DNA from 2 places in the Hydrogenophaga sp. RAC07 genome. Region 2 is predicted to be linked to the other one. Evidence: predicted binding sites of a transcription regulator. Region 2 holds the regulator's gene; the other holds the start of a gene.

Region 1 (11,092 bases), 200 kb from region 2:
TGCGCCGGCGTGGCGCCAAACGCCTGCGCGGCCTGGAAGACGATGGCCACCGAGCTGGTGAAACCCACCAGCACCGCGACGAAGCCGGCGGTGGCGGCCGAGAGGTTGAGGTCTTTGAAGAACGGCATCGGGCGATTCTCACCGCGATGCCTGGTGCCTCAAGGCATCAGCGGATGCCGCCCACGTAGCGTGCGTCCGGGTCTTCGCCTTCCTTGCGCGGCCCGCCAAAGGCCGAGATCAGCGTCGACTCGATGAAGCCGCTGGGGTGGCCGGGCACCGAGTTGGCGAAGCCACCCGATCGGGGGGTGGCCGCGCGCTGGGCGGTGTCTGCACTCACCTGGCCCGCCTTCAATGTGTCGGCCGCAGCCTGCAGCAAGGGTTTGCGCGCGGGCGCGGACATGAGCGGGATGGCGGCTTCGAGCTTGTCGGCCAGGGCCAGCAGGTCGGCGTGTTCGTCCGTGGTGGCCTTCTCGCGCGTGAAACGCACGATCTCCCGGGCGTAGTCCACATTGCTGGCCAGCCACTCGGTGTCGGTCACGCGGCCGGTCTTGCGCCGCAGCAGCACGTGCAGGTGCGCGGCAATGGCAAAGACGTCGTTGGCGGGCATGGGGTGCGGCCTTCAGTGGCCGAGCTGTTCGTTGTGCAGCGACACGTCCAGGCCCGCGCGCTCCTCGAACTCGCGCACGCGCAGCGTGGTGAAGCGCGAGGTGATCCACAGCACCAGGGCGGTCATCACCAAGCTGTAGGCCAGCACGGCCACACACGCGATCACCTGCGACAGGAAACTGGCTTCCACGCCCGAAATGGCCGGGTCGGCCAGCAGACCTGTGAGCAGCGCGCCCACCAGGCCGCCCACGCCGTGCACGCCGAACACATCGAGCGAATCGTCGGCGCGCAGCTTGCGCTTGAGTGCCGTGGCGCCCCAGTAGCAGGCCACGCCGGCCACCAGGCCGATGATCAGCGCACTGCGTGGTGTGACAAACCCCGCCGCCGGCGTGATGGCCACCAGACCCGCGACCACGCCCGAGCACAGGCCCAACAACGAGGTACGTTTGCGCGCCAGCCACTCGGCGGCCATCCAGGAAAGCGCGCCGGCTGCCGCCGCGATGTGCGTGACCGCCATGGCCAGACCCGCACGGCCGTCGGCAGCGAGCGCCGAGCCGGCGTTGAAGCCGAACCAGCCCACCCACAGCAGGCCGGTGCCGGCCATCGTGAGACCCAGGTTGAATGGAATGAAAGGCTCGCGGCCATAGCCTTCGCGGGGGCCGAGCGCGTAGGCGCAGACCAGTGCCGCGGCGCCCGCGTTGATGTGCACCACCGCGCCACCGGCAAAGTCGAGCGCGCCCAATTGCGCCAGCCAGCCGCCCGGCTCCCACACCCAGTGGGCGATGGGCGCGTACACCAGCAGCAGCCACAGGCCGGTGAACGTGAGCAACGCGCCGAAGTGCATGCGCTCCACCAACGCACCGACCACCAAGGCGCAGGTGATGATGGCAAAGGTGAGCTGGAACATGGCGAACACCGATTCGGGCACGTGCTTGGCAATGTGGTTCACGGCCACCTGCGAGGTGGAACCCAGGAACTCCATGCCCGAGAAACCCATGCGCTCCACGCCACCGATGAAGCCACCCAGAGCGCCCCCCGGTGTGAACGCCAGCGAATAGGCCACCCCAAACCACAGCAGGCTCACCACAGCGGCGATGCCCACCACGCTGGCCATGGTGTTGATCACGTTGAAGCGGCGCACCATGCCGCCGTAAAACAGCGCGATGCCCGGCAGCGTCATGAGCAGCACGAGCGCGGTGCTCACCATGAGCCAGGCGGTGTCGGCGCCCGAGATCGAGCTGGCCGCCACCAGCCCGGGTGAGGTGAGCGCCGGTGCCGCGGGCGCGGCGGGGGCGGTCTGGGCAGCAGCCGTCACCGGCCCGAGCAGCGCGGCGATCAGTGCGGTGGAGGGAAGGCGGTGTCTCTGGTGGATGGATGGATGAAAGAAGGCGGTCACACGGTTCTGGTGCATTTTGTTACCTGTTTCCAACGACCCCGGGCCCACTGCATCAACTGTGCCAAGGGTTGTCCCGGCCAAGGGAAAGCCCGGGTGCACACCGCTGGTGCGAGCCGATACAGTGCATGCACTCGCTCAAGCGCACTGCGCTGGTGACCGCGGGGGACCGAGGAGACAACCCAGTCCACAAATCCAAAAACGTGTTTCAGCGTCCCCAGAGATGCCAGATTCCTCAAACCGACCCCTGTGGGTCGGTTTTTTTTCGTCTTCGCGTGGCAGCGACAATCGCTTTCATGGAATTGCTGCTTGTTTCGCTGGCCTCGTTTTTCGCCGGCTTCGTGGATTCGATCGTGGGCGGCGGTGGCCTCATCCTGGTGCCCGCGTTGTTCGCCATGTTTCCCACCACCCACCCGGCCACGCTGTTCGGCGTGAACAAGGGCGCGTCGGTGTGGGGCACAGCGGCGGCCACCCTGCAGTACGCGCGGCGCGTCAAGATGCCGTGGCACGCGCTCCTGCCGGCGGCGGCCGTGGGCTTTGCCGGCTCGATGGCCGGCGCCTGGACCGTGACGGTGATATCGCCCGACTTTTTGCGCCGCGCCTTGCCCCTGGTGTTGATGGGTGTGCTGGCCTACACGCTGGCGCGCAAGGACCTGGGCCGCCACCACGCCCCGCGCTTCAGCGGCCGGCGGGAAGCCGCCGCCGCCTGTGTGCTCGCTTTGATCATCGGCTTTTACGACGGCTTCTTCGGCCCGGGCACCGGCAGCTTCTTCGTGTTCCTGTTCGTGCGCTGGCTGGGTTACGACTTCCTGCACGCCAGCGCCAGCGCGAAGCTCATCAACACCGCCACCAACCTCGCGGCCCTGATGCTGTTTGCCTGGAAAGGCCATGTGTGGTGGCACTTCGTGCTGGCGATGGCCATCGCCAACGTGGTGGGCAGCCTGCTGGGCACGCGCCTGGCGCTCAAGCACGGCAGCGGCTTTGTGCGCATCGCCTTCATCGTGGTGGTGTCGGCGCTGATCCTGAAAACGACCTTTGATGCGTGGATCAGGGGGTGACGCGGGGCGCTGCGGGGCTCGCCGCCTCCGGTGGCCACGGCATCGCGCTGGCTTTCAGCGGCGTGCCCATCGGGGCTGACGCCTGCCCCACGCTCACCGCCGCCAGGTCTTGCGGATTGGGGTACTGGTCGAGCAGCAGGTAGTCGAACACGCGCCGCGCGATCGGCGCGGCGGACGCGGCGCCGAAGCCGGCGTTTTCCACCACCACCGCGATGGCCACGCGGGGCTGGTCGATCGGGGCGAAGGCCACGTACAGCGCGTGGTCGCGCTGGTGTTCTTCGAGTTTGCGCGCGTCGTAGCGGTCGCGCTGGCCGATGGTCACGGCTTGCGCCGTGCCGGTCTTGCCGCCGCTGGCGTAACCGGCGCCGGCAAACACGCGGGTGGAGGTGCCCTCGGTGGTCACGGCCTGCATGGCTTCGAGCACCACGCGCACGTTTTCGGGCTTGTATCCCAGGTTCACCGCGGGAGGGTTGGGCAGGGGCTTGCGCTCGCGGGTGATCACGTTTTCGGTGGCCATGGTGAGGTGGGGTGCGTGCTTCACGCCGCCGTTGGCCAGCGTGGCCATGGCATGGGCCAGCTGCACCATGGTGAAACTGTTGTAGCCCTGGCCAATGCCCAGCGAGATCGTCTCGCCGGGGTACCAGCGCTGCTGGTCCGGGCGCTTGTAGGCGTTGCGCTTCCATTCCTGGCTGGGCAGCACGCCGCGCACTTCGCCGCGCAGGTCGATGCCTGTGATCTGACCGAAACCCAGCGGCTTCATGAAGTCGTGCATGGCGTCCACGCCCATCTCGTTGGCCAGCGAGTAGTAGTAGGTGTTGCTCGACTTCACGATGCTGCGCTTCATGTCCACCGCGCCCAGGCCGCCGTCGCCGTGGCTGCGGAAGCGGTGGCTGCCGAACATCCAGAAGCCCGGGTCGTTGATGACGGTCTGCGCCGCGCGGGTGCCGGTCTCCAGCGCGCCCAGCGCCATGAAGGGCTTGTAGGTCGAGCCCGGTGGGTAGGTGCCGCGCAGGGCCCGGTTGAGCAGCGGCTTGTCCAGCGATTCGTTGAGCGCGCGCCAGTTCTCCACGTCGATGCCTTCAACGAAGAGGTTTGGATCGAAGGTGGGCTTGCTCACGAAGGCCAGCACTTCGCCAGTGCGCGGATCGATGGCCACCAGCGCGCCGCGCCGCTCGCCGAACATGTCTTCGATCAGCTTCTGCAGCTGGATGTCGATCGACAGCACCACGGTGTCGCCGGGGGTGGCGGGTGTGTTGGCCAGCGAGCGCACCGCGCGGCCGCCGGCCGAGGTTTCCACGCGCTCGAAGCCGGTGGTGCCGTGCAGGGTCTGTTCGTAACTTTGTTCGGCGCCGAGCTTGCCGATGTATTCGGTGCCGCGGTAGTTGGCCTGGTCCTCTTCGGCCCAGTCGGCGATCGACTCTTTCTCGCGCTGGTTGATGCGCCCGATGTAGCCGATGACGTGGCTGGCGGTTTCGCCATTGGGGTATTGGCGCAGCAGACGCGCGCGCACGTCCACCCCGGGAAAGCGGTAACGCTGCACGGTGAAGCGGGCGACTTCTTCGTCGGTGAGGCGGGTGCGGATCGGCAGCGAATCGAAACTGTGCGACTCTTCGAGCAGCTTCTTGAAACGGCGCTGATCGCGCGGGGAGATTTCCACCAGCTCGCCCAACTGGGCGATGGTGGCTTGCATGTCGAGCACGCGGGACGGTGTGATCTCCAGCGTGTAGGCCGAGTAGTTGGTGGCCAGCACCCGGCCGTTGCGGTCCACGATCTGGCCCCGGTTGGGCACCACCGGCAGCACCGCGGTGCGGTTGCTCTCGGCCTGCGCCAACAAGTCGTCGTGGCGCACCACCTGCAGGTAGACCATGCGCGCGGCCACCAGGCCAAACGCAAACACCACCGCCAGCCCGATCACCAGCAAGCGGGTGCGGAACTGAGCCAGGTCGGCTTCGACGTTTCGCAGTTCGGTCATGGGGACTTGACTTCAAGCCAGTGAAAGAAGTTTCGCCGCCGGGCCGCCCCCAGGCGAAACAGCCCCCTCGGGGGGCAGCGACCCGCGCAGCGGCGGAGCGTGGGGGCTTTCATAGCGGTCTGTTGTCGTCGGGGTTGGGGGCGCGCCTTTGTGGGGCGAGCAACAGCACACTCACCACCGGCCACAGCATGGCTTCGAGCACCGGCGCGATGAAGTAGGTCAAACCCGGGAAGCTGCCGCCCGAGGCCATGCGCACCAGCAGTTCCAGCACGTGGGCAGCCACGAACAGCGGAAGCACCTGCACCGCCTGATTGGGCACGCCGAACCAGAGCAGGCGGCGGTGCATGGAAATCGCCAGGAAACCGAGCACGGTGTAGGCCAGCGCATGCTGGCCGAGCAGGGCGCCCTGGTGCACGTCCATGGCCAAACCAAAGAGAAACGCCACACCCACGCCGATGCGCAGCGGCTGGTGCACCGCCCAGAAGACCAGCGTCACCGCCAGCAGGTCCGGTACCCACGCCGAGCGGCCCCACAGACCCATGTTCAGCAGCATGTTGAACATCAGCGCGCTGAGCAGGCTGAACCAGATGAAGGCGGGGTTGGCGGGCAGCAGCAGCTGCTGGCCGGGGCGCATGATCATGGCGCGTTGCTCCGGGTGCCGGGCCGGTCGACCACGGCGGGCGCGCGGGCCGCGTCGGTCAAGGGCGAGGGCGGCAAGGACGCGCCTGCCGGTGTGAGCACCAGCACGTGCAAGGCGCCCTGCACCTGCGCCAGCGGCTCGGCCTCGATGCGCGAGAAGGACGACTCGGCCTGGCGCGCCACCAGGGTCACCCGGGCCACGGGCAGGCCGGGCGGGTACACGCCGTCCACGCCGCTGGTGGTGAGCAGGTCGCCTTCGGCGATGTCGGCGCTGGCCAGCGTGTAGCGCAGCTCCATGCCGTCGCCCTTGGTCGAGGGCTGGCCGTAGGCCACGCTGCGCACGCCGGTCCGCACATTGAGCACCGGGATCGCCATGTCGCGGTCGATCAGCAGGCTCACCTCGGACACCAGCGGGTACACGCGCGTGACCTGACCGAGCACCCCGCTCTCGTCGATCACGGGCGATCCTGCCTGCACACCCTGTGTCTGGCCGCGGTCGATCACGATCTTGCGCGAGTACGGGTCGGCCGCGTCGTACAGCACCTGCGCGCCCATGGCCTGCGTTCCGGTGCGCTCGCGCATGGCCAGCAGGTCGCGCAGGCGCCGGTTTTCCAGTTGCATCTGTTCGAGTTGCAGGGTGCGGTCGGCCTGCGTGGCCAGGCGCTTGAGCGCTTCGCCTTCGCTTTGCTGCGCGCTGTGCAACGAGGCGAAATACCCGCCCACACCCGCCATGGCCTGCACCGGCTGCAATACCAGCCACTGCGCCGGGTAGAGCGCCGCGGCGATGGACGCACGCACCGGGCGCGCCACTTCAAAGCGCAGGTCGGCCACCATGAGGAACAGCGCAAGCGCGCTGAACACCACCAGTTTGGACAGGGCCGACGGGCCCTGCTTGAAGAAGGGGGGCGGGGTGCGGTCCAGGGTGCCCAGTGGCATGACGCTCGGGGTGGCTCTGGTGGTGCGTGTGCGGGTGCGCCGGGGTGCGGCGCGCGCTTATTCGCTGGTGAAGATGGTGCCCAGGCGCTCCATGCGCTCCAGGGCCATGCCGCAACCGCGCACCACGCAGGTCAGCGGCTCTTCGGCCACGAGCACCGGCAGGCCGGTTTCTTCGGCCAGCAGGCGGTCGAGGTCGCGCAGCAGTGCGCCGCCGCCGGTGAGCATCATGCCGCGCTCGGCGATGTCGGCGCCCAGCTCGGGCGGCGTGTGCTCCAGCGCCATCTTCACCGCGGTCACGATGTTGTTGAGCGGGTCGGTCAGGGCTTCGAGGATCTCGTTGCTGGAGATGGTGAAGCTGCGCGGCACGCCCTCGGACAGGTTGCGGCCCTTGACTTCCATCTCCTTGACTTCCGAGCCGGGGAAGGCCGAGCCGATCTGCTTCTTGATCGCCTCTGCGGTGGGCTCGCCGATCAACATGCCGTAGTTGCGGCGGATGTACGCAATGATGGCTTCGTCAAAGCGGTCACCGCCCACGCGCACGCTACCCTTGTAGACCATGCCGCCCAGCGAGATCACGCCCACCTCGGTGGTGCCGCCGCCGATGTCGACCACCATGGAGCCCGACGCGTCGGACACCGGCAGGCCGGCGCCGATGGCCGCGGCCATGGGTTCTTCGATCAGGTAGACCTCGGAGGCGCCGGCGCCCAGGGCCGATTCGCGGATGGCACGGCGCTCGACCTGGGTGGAGCCGCAGGGCACGCAGATGATGATGCGCGGGCTCGGCTTGAACATCGAGCGTGGGTGCACCATCTTGATGAACTGCTTGAGCATCTGCTCGGTCACGGTGAAGTCGGCGATCACGCCGTCCTTCATGGGGCGGATGGCTTCGATGTTGCCGGGCACCTTGCCCAGCATGGCCTTGGCTTCGTGGCCCACCGCCTGGATGGTCTTCTTGCCCTGCGGCCCACCTTCGTGGCGGATCGAAACCACGGAGGGCTCGTCCAGCACGATGCCCTTGTTGCGGACGTAAATGAGGGTGTTGGCGGTGCCGAGGTCGATGGCCAGGTCGGTCGAGAATTGCCGACGGAAAGCTTCAAACATGGTGGATGGATCCTGTGGGGCCGGGGCGTGGCATGGCGCGCTCCAAGCCGGAAGTGAGGCCGAATGCGGGACCTGGGATGGAGCCAGAAGGTAGGCCGGACATCGGTTCTAAGTGTTTGATTCCAAGGCAAAAACCGTGGCGGCACGGGGTCTGCCGTTAAACCTTGGATAATACCGTATCCCCTGTGCACAACTGCACGCAAGCTGGCCCCATTTCTGCGATTTACACGGCGTTTCAGCGCCTTCGACCGCTCTTGGGGGCACCGCAGATCCCAACTTCCGGAACCACCTCGACATGTCCCTGACCCTGTCCGACATCGGCCGCATTGCCAACCTGGCGCGGCTGGAGCTCACCGAGCCGCAAAGCGAACGCATGCTGACCCAGCTCAACGGCTTCTTCGACACCGTGGAGCAGATGAACGCGGTCGAGACCACCGGCGTGGAGCCGCTGGCCCACCCCACGGCCGTGATCGACCATGTGTCGCTGCGCCTGCGCCCCGACGTGGCGAGTGAGCCCAACAACCGCGAAGCCAACCAGAAAAGCGCGCCCGCCGTCGAACGTGGCCTGTTCCTCGTGCCCAAGGTGATCGAATGAAGGCCATCCACGACATGGGCGTGCTGGAGCTCGCCACCGCCATTGCAGAGAAGCAGACCAGCAGCGTTGAAGCTTCGCAGCATTTGCTGGCCCGCGCAAAGCAGTTTGCATCCCTGGGTGCTTACCTCGCCTTCAACGAAGACGCCACGCTGGCCCAGGCCCGGGCGGCCGACGCGCGCGTCGCGGCTGGCGAACGAACGCCACTGCTGGGCGTGCCGCTGGCGCACAAGGACATCTTCGTCACAAAAGACTTCCCCACCACCGCTGGCTCCAAGATGCTTGCTGGCTACCAGAGCCCGTTCGACGCCACCGTCGTGCAACGCCTGGGCGCGCAGGGCGCCGTGTCGCTGGGCAAGCTCAACTGCGACGAATTCGCCATGGGCTCGGGCAACGACAACTCGGCCTTCGGGCCGGTGCACAACCCCTGGGATGCCACGCGCGTGCCTGGCGGTTCTTCGGGCGGTTCGGCCACGGCCGTGGCCGCGCGCCTGATCCCGGCCGCCACCGGCACCGACACCGGCGGCTCCATCCGCCAGCCCGCCAGCTTCACCGGCATCACCGGCATCAAGCCCACCTACGGGCGCTGCTCGCGTTACGGCATGGTGGCGTTTGCCTCCAGCCTCGACCAGGCCGGCCCCATGGCGCGCAGCGCGGCCGACTGCGCGGCTCTGCTGACCGCTATGGCCGGCCCCGACATCGACCGCGACTCCACCAGCCTGGACCACCCGGCCGAGGACTACAGCGCGGCCATCACGCGCCCGCGTGAAGGTGCCACGGCCGCCCAACCACTCAAGGGCCTGCGCATCGGTCTGCCCGCCGAGTTTTTTGGTGCAGGATGTGCGCCCGACGTGCTGGCCGCCGTGCGCGCCGCACTGGCCGAATATGAAAAGCTGGGCGCCACGCTGGTCGACATCTCGCTGCCCCGCACCGAACTTTCCATCCCCGTTTACTACATCATTGCGCCCGCCGAAGCGTCGAGCAACCTGAGCCGTTTCGACGGCGTGAAGTTCGGTCACCGCGCCGCGAAATACGACGACCTGCTCGACATGTACAAAAAGTCGCGCAGCGAGGCTTTTGGCCCCGAGGTGCAGCGCCGCATCATGATCGGTACCTACGTGCTGAGCCACGGCTACTACGACGCCTACTACCTCAAGGCCCAGCAGATCCGCCGCCTGATCGCGCAGGACTTTCAATCCGCCTTCGAGCGCTGCGACCTGATTGCCGGCCCCGTGGCGCCCACCGTCGCCTGGAAGATCGGCGAGAAGAGCGACGACCCGATGGCCAACTACCTGGCCGACATCTACACCCTCTCCACCAGCCTGGCCGGTTTGCCCGGCATGAGCGTGCCGGCGGGTTTTGGCGCCGGTGGCATGCCGGTGGGCCTGCAGCTCGTGGGCAACTATTTCAAGGAGGGCGAGTTGCTGCACGCCGCGCACGCTTTCCAGCAGGCCACCGACTGGCATGCGCGTTCGCCCTCGGGATTCTGATCATGAGCAACACAACAAAATCCCTGCTGGTTCAAGGCTACGAGGTCGTCATCGGCTTCGAGACCCACGCCCAGCTCGCCACACAGTCCAAGATTTTCAGCCGCGCACCCACGGCGTTCGGTGCCGAGCCCAACACGCAGGCTTGCGCGGTGGACCTGGCCTTGCCGGGCACGCTGCCGGTGATGAACCAGGGCGCGGTGGAACTCGCCATCCGCCTGGGGCTGGCGCTGGGTTCACACATCGCCGAACAGAGCGTGTTTGCGCGCAAGAACTACTTCTACCCCGACCTGCCCAAGGGCTACCAGATCAGCCAGTTCGAGATTCCGGTGGTGCAGGGTGGCGAGGTGTCGTTCTTCCTCGGCGATGAAAAGAAGACCGTGCGTCTGGTGCGCGCGCACCTCGAAGAAGACGCTGGCAAGTCGCTGCACGAGGACTTCATCGGCCAGAGCGGCATCGACCTCAACCGCGCCGGCACGCCGCTGCTGGAGATCGTGACCGAGCCCGACATGCGTTCCAGCGCCGAGGCTGTGGCCTACGCGAAAGAGCTGCACAAGATCGTCACCTGGATCGGCATCTGCGACGGCAACATGCAGGAAGGCTCGTTCCGCTGCGACGCCAACGTGTCGGTGCGCAAGCCCGGCGAACTCCTGGGCACGCGCCGCGAGATCAAGAACCTGAACTCGTTCAAGTTCATGCAGCAGGCGATCGACTATGAAGTGCGCTGGCAGATCGAGGAGATCGAGGATGGCCGCACGATCCAGCAGGCCACGGTGCTGTTCGACCCCGACACGGGTGAGACGCGCGCCATGCGCACCAAGGAAGACGCGGCCGACTACCGTTACTTCCCCGACCCGGACCTGCCGCCGCTGGTGGTTGCGCGCGACTGGGTGGAGCAGGTGCGCGCCGCCATGCCCGAGCTGCCGCGCCAGATGGCCGAGCGCTTGGTGCGCGACTACGGCCTGCCCGAGTACGACGCCACCACGCTCACGCAGAGCCCGGCCATGGCGGCCTACTTCGAGATGGCCGCGAAAGCCAGTGGGCAGGCGAAGCTGGTGAGCAACTGGATCATGGGCGAGGTCTCGCGCCGGCTCAACGCCGACGAGGGGGACATGGCTGCGGTGCCCGTGACCGCCGCGCAACTGGCCGCGCTCATCGGGCGCATCGCCGACGGAACCATCAGCAACAACGCCGCCAAGCAGGTGTTCGACGCCCTGTGGACCGGTGATGGCAGCGACGTGGACGCCGTCATCGAAGCCAAAGGCCTCAAGCAGATGAACGACACCGGCGCGCTGGAAAAGATCATCG
Region 2 (11,092 bases):
CGGGCCAGTCGCGTTGCTGGCGCTCGGCCTCATCCAGGATGGGTTGCCACACGTGCGGCTGGAAGGGCAGCAGTTTCTCGAACGCGAAGCGGCGCAAGTAGCCAGGCGGGATGTTGAGCGCGATCTGCGCGGCCTCGATCACCACGGTGCCGCTGCCGCAGCAGGGGTCGTACAGCGGCACGATCTCGTCCAGCGGCTGGTCGGCGCAGGCGTCCCAGCCGGTGGCCGCGATCATGGCCGCGGCCAGGGTTTCCTTCAGCGGCGCGTCGCCCTTGTCCTCGCGCCAGCCGCGCTTGAACAGCGGTTCGCCCGAGGTGTCGATGTACAGGCTCACCGTCTCGGTCGTCAGGTGCACGTAGATGCGCACGTCGGGCCAGGTGGTGTTCACGCTGGGGCGCTCGCCGCGCTTTTCGCGGAAGCGGTCGCAGATCGCGTCCTTCACCTTGAGCGCGGCGAAGTTCAGAGACGTCAGCGGGCTGTGCTGCGCCGTGATCTCGACCTTGATGGTCTGCGCCGGTGTGAACCAGATCTCCCACGCCACCTCGCTGGCCGCGTGGTAAAGGTCTTGTTCGCTGCGGTAGCCGCCGTGCCAGAGCTGCACCAGCACGCGCTGCGTGAGGCGGCTGTGCAGGTTCAGCCGCATGGTGTCGCGCCATGACGCATTCAGTGCCACGCCGCCACGCGCCTTGTGCGGCGCGTCCACACCGGTGATGCGCTTGACCTCGGTGGCGAGCATGTCCTCCACGCCGGCGGCGCAGGGCAGGAAAACTTGAAGTTGATTCATAGAAGGGCGTTTCGCCGCCGGGCCGCCCCAAGGCGAAACAGCCCCCTCGGGGGGCAGCGACCCGCGAAGCGGCGGAGCGTGGGGGCCATGTTCAAAGCGATTTTCTAAGGTTCGCGGGGGCGATCCGCAAGGCTTCGCGGTACTTGGCCACCGTGCGGCGCGCGCACTCGATGCCCTGCTCGCGCAGCAGGTCGGAGAGCTGGTTGTCCGACAGAGGCTTGGCCGCTTCTTCGGCGGCGATGAACTGTTTGAGCAGCGCACGCACGGCCGTGCTCGACGCGTTGCCGCCCGTTTCGGTGCCCAGCGACGAGCCGAAGAAGTACTTCAGTTCGTAGGTGCCGAACGGCGTGGACATGTATTTGGCGGTGGTCACGCGGCTGATGGTGGACTCGTGCAGGCCGAGTTCGTCGGCGATCTCGCGCAGCACCAGCGGGCGCATGGCGAGTTCGCCGTGCATGAAGAAATTGCGCTGGCGCTCCACGATGGCGCTGGAGACGCGCAGGATGGTGTCGAAGCGCTGCTGGATGTTCTTGATGAACCAGCGCGCCTCCTGCAGGCGCTGCTGCATGGCGGCGTGGCCGGCCTCACCGCCGTTGTCGCGACCGCCACGGTTCTGGCGCATGGCGCTGGCGTAGGCATCGTGCACGCGCAGGCGCGGCATGACCTCGGGGTTGAGCAGGACCTTGAAGCCCCGACCGGCACGCGTCACCAAGACATCGGGCACGACCACGTTGCGCTCCACGTCGACGAAGCGGCGGCCCGGCTTGGGCTCCAGCCGCGCGATGAGGCCGAGCGCGCCGCGCACGGTTTCGTCGTCCAGGCCGCACAGGTTGCACAGTCGCTTCACATCACGCTTGGCCACCAGCTCCATGGACTGGCCACAAATGGCCAGGGCCGCGCGGGCTTCGGGCGTGTTGCGCATCTCCAGGATCTGCAGCCGCAGGCATTCGGCGAGGTTGCGCGCGCCCACGCCGGCGGGCTCCATGTGCTGCAGCAGTTGCAGGGCCATGGCCAGGCGCTGCTCCAGCGCCTCGCGTTCTTCCAGACCCTCGTTGGGGTCGTCGGTGGCCATCCGGCCCGACAGTGCCTGCCAGGCCGCGGCCAGTTCGGCCAGGCTGTCTTCGATGTAACCGTCGTCGCTGAGCGACTCGATCAGGAAATACAGCGCGGCGCGGTCCTCTTCCGACAGGCGCAGGCAGCGCGCCTGGTCGTGCAGAAAGTCCTGCAGGCTGATGTGGGCGCGGGCCAGGTCGGCCGCACTCGCCGTGTCGTCGTCGCCCGACGCATTGTTGTTGCGCGCGGGGGCATCGCCGCCCCACTCGCTGTCGTCGGGCGCCATCTCCACCGTGCCGTCGCCCTCCCAGCTTTCTTCCACCGGCGTGGCGCCGTCGAGCTTGCCTTCGATGGCATCACTTTCGCCGGTGTCGCTGCTCGTGCTGCTGCTGGATTCGGTGCCGGAGAGCATGGGGCCGGGCGCCTCGGGCATGTCGGGCGCGATCGCCGCTTCGGCGATCTGCTCGCCCGCGCTGACCGGCACATCGGTCTGCTCCAGCCCGAAAGTTTCGCGGTCGGCGGCGTCTTCGGAGCGCTCCAGGAACGGGTTCTCGTCGAGCATCTGCTCGACCTCCTGCGCCATCTCCAGCGTGGAGAGTTGCAGCAGGCGGATGGATTGCTGCAACTGGGGCGTGAGCGCCAGGTGCTGCGAAACCCTGAGTGACAGGCCTTGTTTCACAGGCCCTACATCCTGAAGTGTTCGCCGAGATAAACGCGGCGCACGTCGGCGTTTTCCACGATCTCGGCCGGCGTGCCGCTGGTGAGCACATGACCGTCGTTGATGATGTACGCACGGTCACAGATGCCCAGGGTCTCGCGCACGTTGTGGTCGGTGATGAGCACGCCGATGCCGCGCGACTTGAGGAAGCCGATGATGCGCTGGATCTCGATCACCGCGATCGGGTCGATGCCGGCGAAGGGTTCGTCGAGCAGGATGAAACGCGGGTTGGTGGCCAGCGCCCGGGCAATCTCGACCCGGCGGCGCTCACCGCCGGACAAGGCCGGCGCGGGCGACTCGCGCAGGTGGTCCACATGCAGGTCTTTGAGCAGTTCGTCGAGCCGGGCCTCGATGGCGGCCTTGCTCAGGGTTTTGCCGGCTTCGTCTTCCTGCAGTTCCAGCACGGCGCGCACGTTGTCGGCTACGTTGAGCTTTCGGAAGATCGACGCCTCCTGCGGCAGATACCCCAGGCCCAGGCGCGCGCGGCGGTGGATGGGCAGGTCCTGGATGGCCTGGCCGTCGAGCAGGATCTGCCCCGCGTCCGAGCGCAGCAGGCCGACCAACATATAGAAAGAGGTGGTCTTGCCCGCGCCGTTGGGGCCGAGCAGGCCGACGACTTCACCTTTGAAGACCGCGAGCGACACGTCCTTGACGACCTTGCGGCTGCCGTAGGCCTTCTGCAGGCCCTGGGCCTCCAGGCGGCTGATCTCGGGCACCGGCGCGGCGCGCTTGTCCGGGCCCAGGGCCTTGGCCGATGGCATCGCTGTCACTTCTGGCCCTCACCGAGCTGGTTGCTGGGGCGCAGGTTGGCCGGTGGCGCCGGCGTGGGGGCGGGCGCGCCCTCTTTGGGCACGGGCGTGAGCATGGCGCGCACGCGGCCCGTGGGGTTGCTGGCGGTGCGGTTGGCCACACCACCGTCCACCGTGAACACGTCGGTCGTGTTGTTGTAGACGATCACGTTGCCCGTGGTTTCGTCGTTGAGCTGGGTGCCCTTGAAGCGTTTGAGCACGGCCTCGCCCACAAAACGCACGGTGTCGGCCTGGCTGTCGTATTCGATGCGCTGGGCCGTTCCTTCGATGAACTCGTCCACCCCGTCGCGCTTCTGGCGGAAGAAGCCGGGGCTGCCGTTGACGATGCCGAACTGGTTGCCCTGCGCGTCCTGGCGCACCTCGACCTTGGCACCACGGATGACGATGGTGCCCTTGGTGATGATCACGTTGCCGGTGAAGATGCTGGTCTGGCGCGCATCGTCGTAACGCAGCGCGTCGGCTTCGGCGTTCAGCGGCAGGTTGCGGTCGGCCTTTTCGGCCTGCGCCGTTGCGGCAAACAACAGGCCCGCCACAAGGCAGCCGGTCAGAAGCAAGGGATGGCGAAGGCGCATGGAGGTGGTGACAGCAGGAGGATTTGAGGGCACGAAACTTGCATTCATTGTAACGACGTGATGCCGGCCGAACGGGTGGCGCGACGCCTTTACCGGTTCTTTTCTCACATCGATTCAAGAAGTTGCGGCGAGCCGCCTGCGCCCCGGTCCCAGCCTCAAAGAGAAAGCCCGCAGAGCGGGCTTTCTCTTGATGAATGAAGCGCTCCTCAGCCTTTGCGGGCCTCGGCGATCAGCGCATCGGCCACCACCAGCGTGCGGGGGCCCTGACCGTTGACGTAGTAACGGCCGGCCACGCCCAGCGACGGCGTGCCTTCCACCTTGTAGGCCTCCTGCAGCTGGGTGGCCTTGGTGGCCAGACCGGCGGCGGCGCCGTTGTAGAAGGCGTTGAAGCGGGCCATGTCCACGCCGCCCTGCTTTTCGATCCAGGCGGTGATGGCCGGCGTGTTGGTGAGCTGCTGGCGGTCCACATGGATCGCCTGGAACACCTTGCTGTGCAGGCGATCCACCAGCTTCATGTTTTCCAGGGTGAAGTACAGGCGCTGCATCGGCACAAATGCCGGGCTGAAGGCCACCGGCATGCGGCGCACGTTCACGCTGGCCGGCTGCTTCTTCATCCACTCGTCGAACATCGGCTCGAAATTGAAGCAGTGGATGCAGCTGTAGGCAAAGAACTCGACCACCTCGATCTGGCTGGCCGGGCTTTCCACCGGCGCCGTGGGGCTCACGCGCACGAAGTCGGTGCCCTCCTTGGGCCCGACGCGCTGGGCGAAGGCGGGGGTGATGAGGCCACCGGTGGCGGCCAGGGCGGTGGTGCCAGCGGCCAGCAGGGACCGGGAAAAATCGCGACGTTGCATGGAATCAGACTCCTTGTATGGACTGGATTGGGGCAGGCGCAGCGGGGATAAGTTCCCGGCGCGCCCCCGGCCCGGGATCAGCGCTGGATGCGCACCAGCGCGGCTTCAACGCCGTTGACTTCGAGTTGCTCCTGCGTGAGGTCGGCCAGGGCCTTCTGGTTGAACGGCCCCACGCGCACGCGGTACACGGTCCTGCCGGATTGTTCGCGCTCACTCACATCGGCATTGATGCCCAACATGGCCAGCTTGGCGCGCTGGGCCTCGGCGTCCTGGGGGGTGCGGAAGGCACCGGCCTGCACAAAGTAGATGAACGGATCTGCACCGGGGGCGGGTGGCGTGGCGGCGGACCCGGCAGCGGCTGGCGCCTGGCCCAGCTTGGATTGCGCGAGGTCGCCCAGCGGATCGGCCACCGGCCGGCTGGCCGCGGCCGGCGCCGGGGGCAGGCCCTTGCCGTCGGCCGGCGGCACCACGATGGCGCCGGCAGCTTCCGGCGGCACGGCGGGCGCGGGTGCGGCGGCATCGCCATTCAAGGCCTTGTTGGGATTCCAGCCCTTGTTGCGCTCGGCCTCCAGGGCGTCCTGGCCGGCGTTGCGCGAGACGTTGCGGTCGACAAAGGGAATCGGCACGCGGGTGACATAGACCGCCACGGCCAGTGCCACGCCCAGTCCCACCAGCAGGCCCACCACGAAGCCGATCAGGGTGCCGCCGAGTGAGCTCGAGGTCTTGGCAGGTTTCTTTTTCATCGCTTGTTTCACCATCACATTTTTTGCGGGGCACTGACGCCCAGCACAGCCAAACCATTGTGCAACACCTGTGCGGTGGCGGCGACCAGCGCCAGGCGCGCCGTCTTCACCACGGCGTCGTCGACCAGGATGCGCTCGGCGTCGTAGTAGCTGTGGTAACTCGCGGCCAGCTCGCGCAGGTAGAAGGTCACGTCGTGCGGTGCGAGGTCGCGCGCGGCGTCGCTCAGCATCGCGGGGTACTTGGCCAGCAGCAGCATCAGGGCCTGGGCCGGTGCGCTGTCGAGCGCGGACAGGTCGGCGCCTTTCAAGGTGGCGGTGTCACCGCCCCAGCTGGCCAGCACCGAGCAGATCCGCGCGTGCGCGTACTGCACGTAGTACACCGGGTTGTCGTTGTTCTTCTGCACCGCCAGGTCCACGTCGAAGGTGTATTCGGTGTCGGGCTTGCGGCTGAGCAGGAAGAAGCGCACCGCGTCCTTGCTGGTCCATTCGATCAGGTCGCGCAGCGTCACATAACTGCCGGCGCGTTTGCTGATCTTGACCTCTTCACCGCCCTTGACCACACGCACCATGGTGTGCAGCACGTAGTCGGGGTAGCCCGCCGGGATGCCGACGTTGGCCGCCTGCAGGCCGGCGCGCACGCGGGCGATCGTGCCGTGGTGGTCGGTGCCCTGGATGTTGATGACCTTGGTGAAACCGCGCTCCCACTTGCTGATGTGGTACGCCACGTCGGGCACGAAGTAGGTGAACGAGCCGTCGGACTTGCGCATCACGCGGTCCTTATCGTCGCCGTAGTCGGTGCTCCTGAGCCACAGCGCGCCGTCCTGTTCGTAGGTCTTGCCGGCGTCGATGAGTTTTTGCACCGTGGCTTCGACGCGCCCGCTGGTGTACAGGCTGGACTCCAGGTAGTAGTGGTCGAACTTCACCGCGAAGGCCTGCAGGTCCAGGTCCTGTTCGTGGCGCAGGTAGGCCACCGCAAATTGGCGCATGCCGTCCAGGTCGTTGATGTCGCCACTCGCGGTGAATGCGCGGTCGTCGGCCGTCACGGTTTTCTTCGCCAGGAAGTCGGTCGCGATGTCGGCGATGTAGGCGCCGTTGTAGGCGTTCTCGGGCCACTGAGGGTCACCCGGCTTGAATCCCTGCGCGCGCAGGTGGGTGGAAGTGCCCAGCGTGGCGATCTGCACACCCGCGTCGTTGTAATAGAACTCGCGGTGCACGCTCCAGCCCTGGGTCTGGAACAGGCTGCAAATCGCATCGCCCAGCGCGGCCTGGCGGCCGTGGCCCACGTGCAGCGGGCCGGTGGGATTGGCCGAGACGAACTCGACCATCAGTTTCTGGCCATTGGGCTCGGCAATGCCGAAGCGCGCACCCGAGGCCAGCACCTCGCGCACGATCTGCTGCTTGGCCGCCGGCTTGAGGCGGATGTTGATGAAGCCGGGGCCGGCGATGTCGACGTCGGACACCCACTGCGCGTACTCGGGGCGGGCCAGGAGCGCGGTGCGCAGGGTCTCGGCGAGCTGGCGCGGGTTGAGCTTGAGCGGTTTGGCCAGCTGCATGGCCGCGGTGCTGGCGAAATCGCCGTGCGCCGCCACCTTGGGCGACTCGAAGGCCGCGCGCGCGGCAGCGCCGGGCAAAAGTGTGTCGAGCTCGGCGGCGAGGCCGTCGAGCAATTCCTGTTTGATCTTGAGCATGGGCTGAATTTTAGGCGTCGGGCTCCGGCCTCACGGCGGCACGGGCCGCAGGTGCTTGTGCGCAGCTTCCTTCACCGCCGCCGTGAGCCGCTGCGCCGAGAGCGACTCGTGCGCCCAGTGCTGCCAGTACAGCACCACGTCCACCGTGGCGTCGGGCAGGATTTCCTGCAGGCCGGGGCGGGCCGCCAGGTGCTGCTCGGGCACCATGCCCCAGCCCAGGCCGAGCTCGATCGCGGTCTCGAACGCCTCCACCGCGGGCGCGAAATGGCGCGGGTAGTTGGGCTGGCGCAGGCCGAAGTGCTGCAGCAGAAACGTGTCCTGCAGCGCGTCCTTGCGGTTGAAGATCACCGCCGGCTGCGCCAGCAGCTTGTGCACCGACACCGCGCCGCGCGGCGTGCGGCAGCGCTGCGCCACCGCCGGCGAGGCCACGCAGCGGTAGCGCATGACGCCCAGCGGCTCGGCCACGCAGCCGCGCATGGCGGTGGTGAGCGTGGTCACGCAGCCGGTCACGTCACCGCTTTTCAAGGCGTCGTGGGTGTGGTCCTGGTCGTCGATCAGGATCTCCAGCAGCAGCTGATGCCGCTGCAGCAAAGCGGCCACGCCGGGCAGGAACCAGCTCGCCACCGAGTCGGCGTTGATGGCCACGCCCAGGTGTTGCCAGCGCACGCCACTCCTGGGTTTGGCGCCACCCTGCAAACCGTCGAGCAGGTCGGCCTCCATCAACCGCACCTGCTTCACATGGCCCAGCAGCGCCTGCCCGGCCGGCGTGGCGCGCACCTGTTTGCCGCGCACCAGCAGGCGCTGGCCCAGCGTGTCCTCCAACGACTTGATGCGCAGCGAGACAGCGGCGAGCGTGATGGACAGGGACTTGGCGGCGGGGCCGAAGCCGCCGTGTTCGATCACGGCGTTGAGGGCTTCGAGTTGGCGGGCGTCGAGCATGGCGCTTGAGAAAAACTCAACCCGATGGGGTTTGGTCAGGCGCAGTTTAAGTCCTGCGCCTCTCGGCGGGGACCTGTCGCATCAGTCCAGCCGGGGGGTCTGCGAGCCCGCTGGCAAGCCGGTGAGTGGCAGGCCGCTGTGGTCCTTGAGCCCCACGCCGCTGAGCCCCAGGCGGCGGCTCTCGCCGAGCAGCCAGACCAGGCGGCGCGCGGCGGTGTCCAGGTCCTGTCCCGCCGGGCGCACGTTGGAAATGCAGTTGCGCTGCGCGTCGCTGCAGCCCACGCGCGGCGCGTGCGTGAGGTAGATGCCCACGCTGTCGGGTGAGCTCAGGCCCGGGCGTTCGCCCACCACCATGGCCACCGCCGCAGCGCCCAGGCGTTCGCCCACCTCGTCGGCCACGGCCACGCGCGCCTCGCGCACCACCACCAGCGGGCCCAGGCGCAGTGCCGGGTCAAACGCCGATGACAGTGCGCGGCGGATCGCGCCCAGCAGCGCCGCGCCGTGCAGCTGGATGCCCAGCGCCGACAGGCCGTCGCCCAGCACCAGCACGAGGTCGGGGCTGTCGCGTTCAACGGCGTCGAGCCGCTCCGCGCTGGCCGGGTCCAGCCGCCGCCCGAGGTCGGGGCGCAGCAGGTATTCGTGGCGGTCGCGCGCCTGGCTGTGCAGCAGCAGCGGCGCAGGCCAACCCTGCGGTTGCAGGTCGGCGCTCAGGCTGTCGGTGTCCAGCGGCAGGTGGATGGCGTCGCGCGCTTGCGCGTGGGCCAGTGCGAAATCGAGCAACTCGCGCGTGGGCAGGCTCACGCCGGTGCGCCCCAGCGCGATGCGCGCCGAGGTGTGCTGGCGCAGGTGGGCCCAGGGGTCGCGTGCGGGGGTGGTCATGCGGCGGGCGATGTCCAGAGCAGCTGCGGCAGCGCGGGCTGGCTCGGTGCGGGCAACAACTGGCCCTGCGCGCCGGTGACACCCACGCGCTGCAGCCAGGCCTCGAATTCGGGCGCGCGTTTGAGGCCCAGCATGTCGCGCAGCACCAGCGCGTCGTGGAACGAGGTGCTCTGGTAGTTCAGCATGATGTCGTCGGCGCCGGGCACACCGATCAAAAAGTTCAGCCCCGCGGTGGCGAGCAGCACCATGAGGTTGTCCATGTCGTCGCTGTCGGCTTCGGCGTGGTTGGTGTAGCAGATGTCGCAGCCCATGGGCAGGCCGAGCAGCTTGCCGCAGAAGTGGTCCTCGAGCCCCGCGCGGGTGATCTGCTTGCCGTCAAACAAGTACTCGGGTCCGATGAAGCCGACCACGGTGTTGACCAGCAGCGGCCGGTAGCGCCGCGCCACCGCGTAGGCGCGCGCCTCGCAGGTTTGCTGGTCCACCCCGTGGTGGGCGTTGGCCGAGAGCGCGCTGCCTTGCCCGGTCTCGAAGTACATGACGTTGTTGCCCACCGTGCCGCGTCCCAGCGCCTGCGCCATGGCGTGGGCTTCGTCGAGCAGGGCCAGGTCGATGCCGAACGAGGTGTTGGCCGCCTGTGTGCCGGCGATGGACTGGAACACCAGGTCCACCGGGGCGCCGTGCGACATGGCCTGCATGCTGTTGGTCACATGGGTGAGCACGCAGCTCTGCGTGGGGATCTCGCCGCGCGCCAGCACGTCGGCCAGCACATGGTTCAGGCGCACCAGGTCGGGCACGCTGTCGGACACCGGGTTGATGCCCACCACCGCGTCGCCCGCGCCGTGCATCAGGCCGTCGATCATGCTGGCCACGATGCCCGAAGGGTCGTCGGTCGGGTGGTTGGGCTGCAGCCGCACCGAGAGGTGGCCGCGCAGGCCCTGCGTGTTGCGAAAGCGCGTGACCACCTCGCAGCGCTTGGCCACCAGCATCAGGTCCTGGTTGCGCATGAGCTTGCTCACTGCGGCCACCATCTCGGGCGTGAGGCCGGGCGCCAGCGCGCGCAGCACCTCGGGTGTGGCCTGGGTCGAAAGCAGCCAGTCGCGAAACCCACCCACGGTGAGCGATGCCACGGGCGCGAAGGCTGGCGCGTCGTGGCTGTCGATGATGAGCCGCGTGACCTCGTCGTCTTCGTAAGGAATGAGCGCTTCGCTGAGGAAGGCAGCCAGCGGCACGTCGGCCAGCACCCAGCGTGCGGCCACGCGCTCCTGCTCGGTGGCGGCGGCCACGCCGGCCAGGCAGTCGCCCGAGCGCAGCGGCGTGGCCTTGGCCATCACCTCGCGCAGGCTGGCGAACCGGTGGCTGCGTCCTCCCAGCGTGGCGCTCAGGTTCATTCCACAGTGCCGAGCATGGCGTCCAGCGGTGCTGCGTCCCGCTGTCCGCTGGTGAGGAAGAAGTACAGGTAGGCCAGCGCCATGAGCCCCAGGAACAGGGCCGTAACCATGGCGTTGAAGTACACCACCGCCGCCAGGCAGACCACGCCGCAGACCAGCGCGATGGCCGGGAACAGCGGGTAGAAGGGCGCGCGGTAGGGGCGATCGAGTTGGGGCTCGCTCATGCGCAGCTTGAACAGCGAGGCCATGGACACGATGTACATCACCAGCGCGCCGAGCACGGCCATGGTGACGATGTTGGCGGTGAGCGGCAGGCCGCCGAAGGTGACCCACTGGTCGCTGAACACCGCGATCACGCCCACCACGCCGCCGCCGATGAGCGCGCGCACCGGCGTCTTGAAACGCGGATGAACCACAGCAAAGTAAGCCGGCAGATACCCGGCACGGGCCAGCGCAAACATCTGGCGAGAGTAGCCCAGAATGATCCCGTGGAAGGAGGCGACCAACCCGAACAAGCCGATCCAGATCAGCATGTGCAGCCAGCCGCTGGACTCGCCCACCACCATCTTCATGGCCTGGGGCAGCGGGTCGTTGATGTTGGAGAGCTTGCTCCAGTCGCCCACGCCTCCGGCCATGATCATCACCAGGAAGGCCAGTGCCACCAG

The links. Region 2 encodes sigma-54, which starts transcription at its own class of promoters, with help from an activator protein. Its sites were predicted from a motif close to TGGCANGNAANCTGCTTT; they were not measured.
Region 1: BSY239_RS19445 (ammonium transporter) is a predicted target of sigma-54. The motif match lies at 2,049-2,066, and genes of this name have one in related genera.

What each region holds. Positions count from the first base shown of each region.
Region 1 covers NZ_CP016449.1:4,161,676-4,172,767, reverse strand. The annotation lists gene BSY239_RS19455 (benzoate/H(+) symporter BenE family transporter) at 1-128, opposite strand, end outside; gene BSY239_RS22915 (hypothetical protein) at 167-607, opposite strand; gene BSY239_RS19445 (ammonium transporter) at 620-2,017, opposite strand; gene BSY239_RS19440 (sulfite exporter TauE/SafE family protein) at 2,296-3,057, shown strand; gene mrdA (penicillin-binding protein 2) at 3,047-5,029, opposite strand; gene mreD (rod shape-determining protein MreD) at 5,139-5,669, opposite strand; gene mreC (rod shape-determining protein MreC) at 5,666-6,604, opposite strand; gene BSY239_RS19420 (rod shape-determining protein) at 6,662-7,705, opposite strand; gene gatC (Asp-tRNA(Asn)/Glu-tRNA(Gln) amidotransferase subunit GatC) at 8,001-8,300, shown strand; gene gatA (Asp-tRNA(Asn)/Glu-tRNA(Gln) amidotransferase subunit GatA) at 8,297-9,787, shown strand; gene gatB (Asp-tRNA(Asn)/Glu-tRNA(Gln) amidotransferase subunit GatB) at 9,790-11,092, shown strand, end outside.
Region 2 covers NZ_CP016449.1:3,963,826-3,974,917, forward strand. The annotation lists gene BSY239_RS18445 (THUMP domain-containing class I SAM-dependent RNA methyltransferase) at 1-784, opposite strand, end outside; gene rpoN (RNA polymerase factor sigma-54) at 876-2,516, opposite strand; gene lptB (LPS export ABC transporter ATP-binding protein) at 2,522-3,316, opposite strand; gene lptA (lipopolysaccharide transport periplasmic protein LptA) at 3,322-3,936, opposite strand; gene BSY239_RS18465 (thiol:disulfide interchange protein DsbA/DsbL) at 4,143-4,790, opposite strand; gene BSY239_RS18470 (SPOR domain-containing protein) at 4,868-5,533, opposite strand; gene argS (arginine--tRNA ligase) at 5,548-7,221, opposite strand; gene BSY239_RS18480 (HTH-type transcriptional regulator ArgP) at 7,252-8,160, opposite strand; gene eutC (ethanolamine ammonia-lyase subunit EutC) at 8,242-9,039, opposite strand; gene BSY239_RS18490 (ethanolamine ammonia-lyase subunit EutB) at 9,036-10,427, opposite strand; gene eat (ethanolamine permease) at 10,424-11,092, opposite strand, start outside.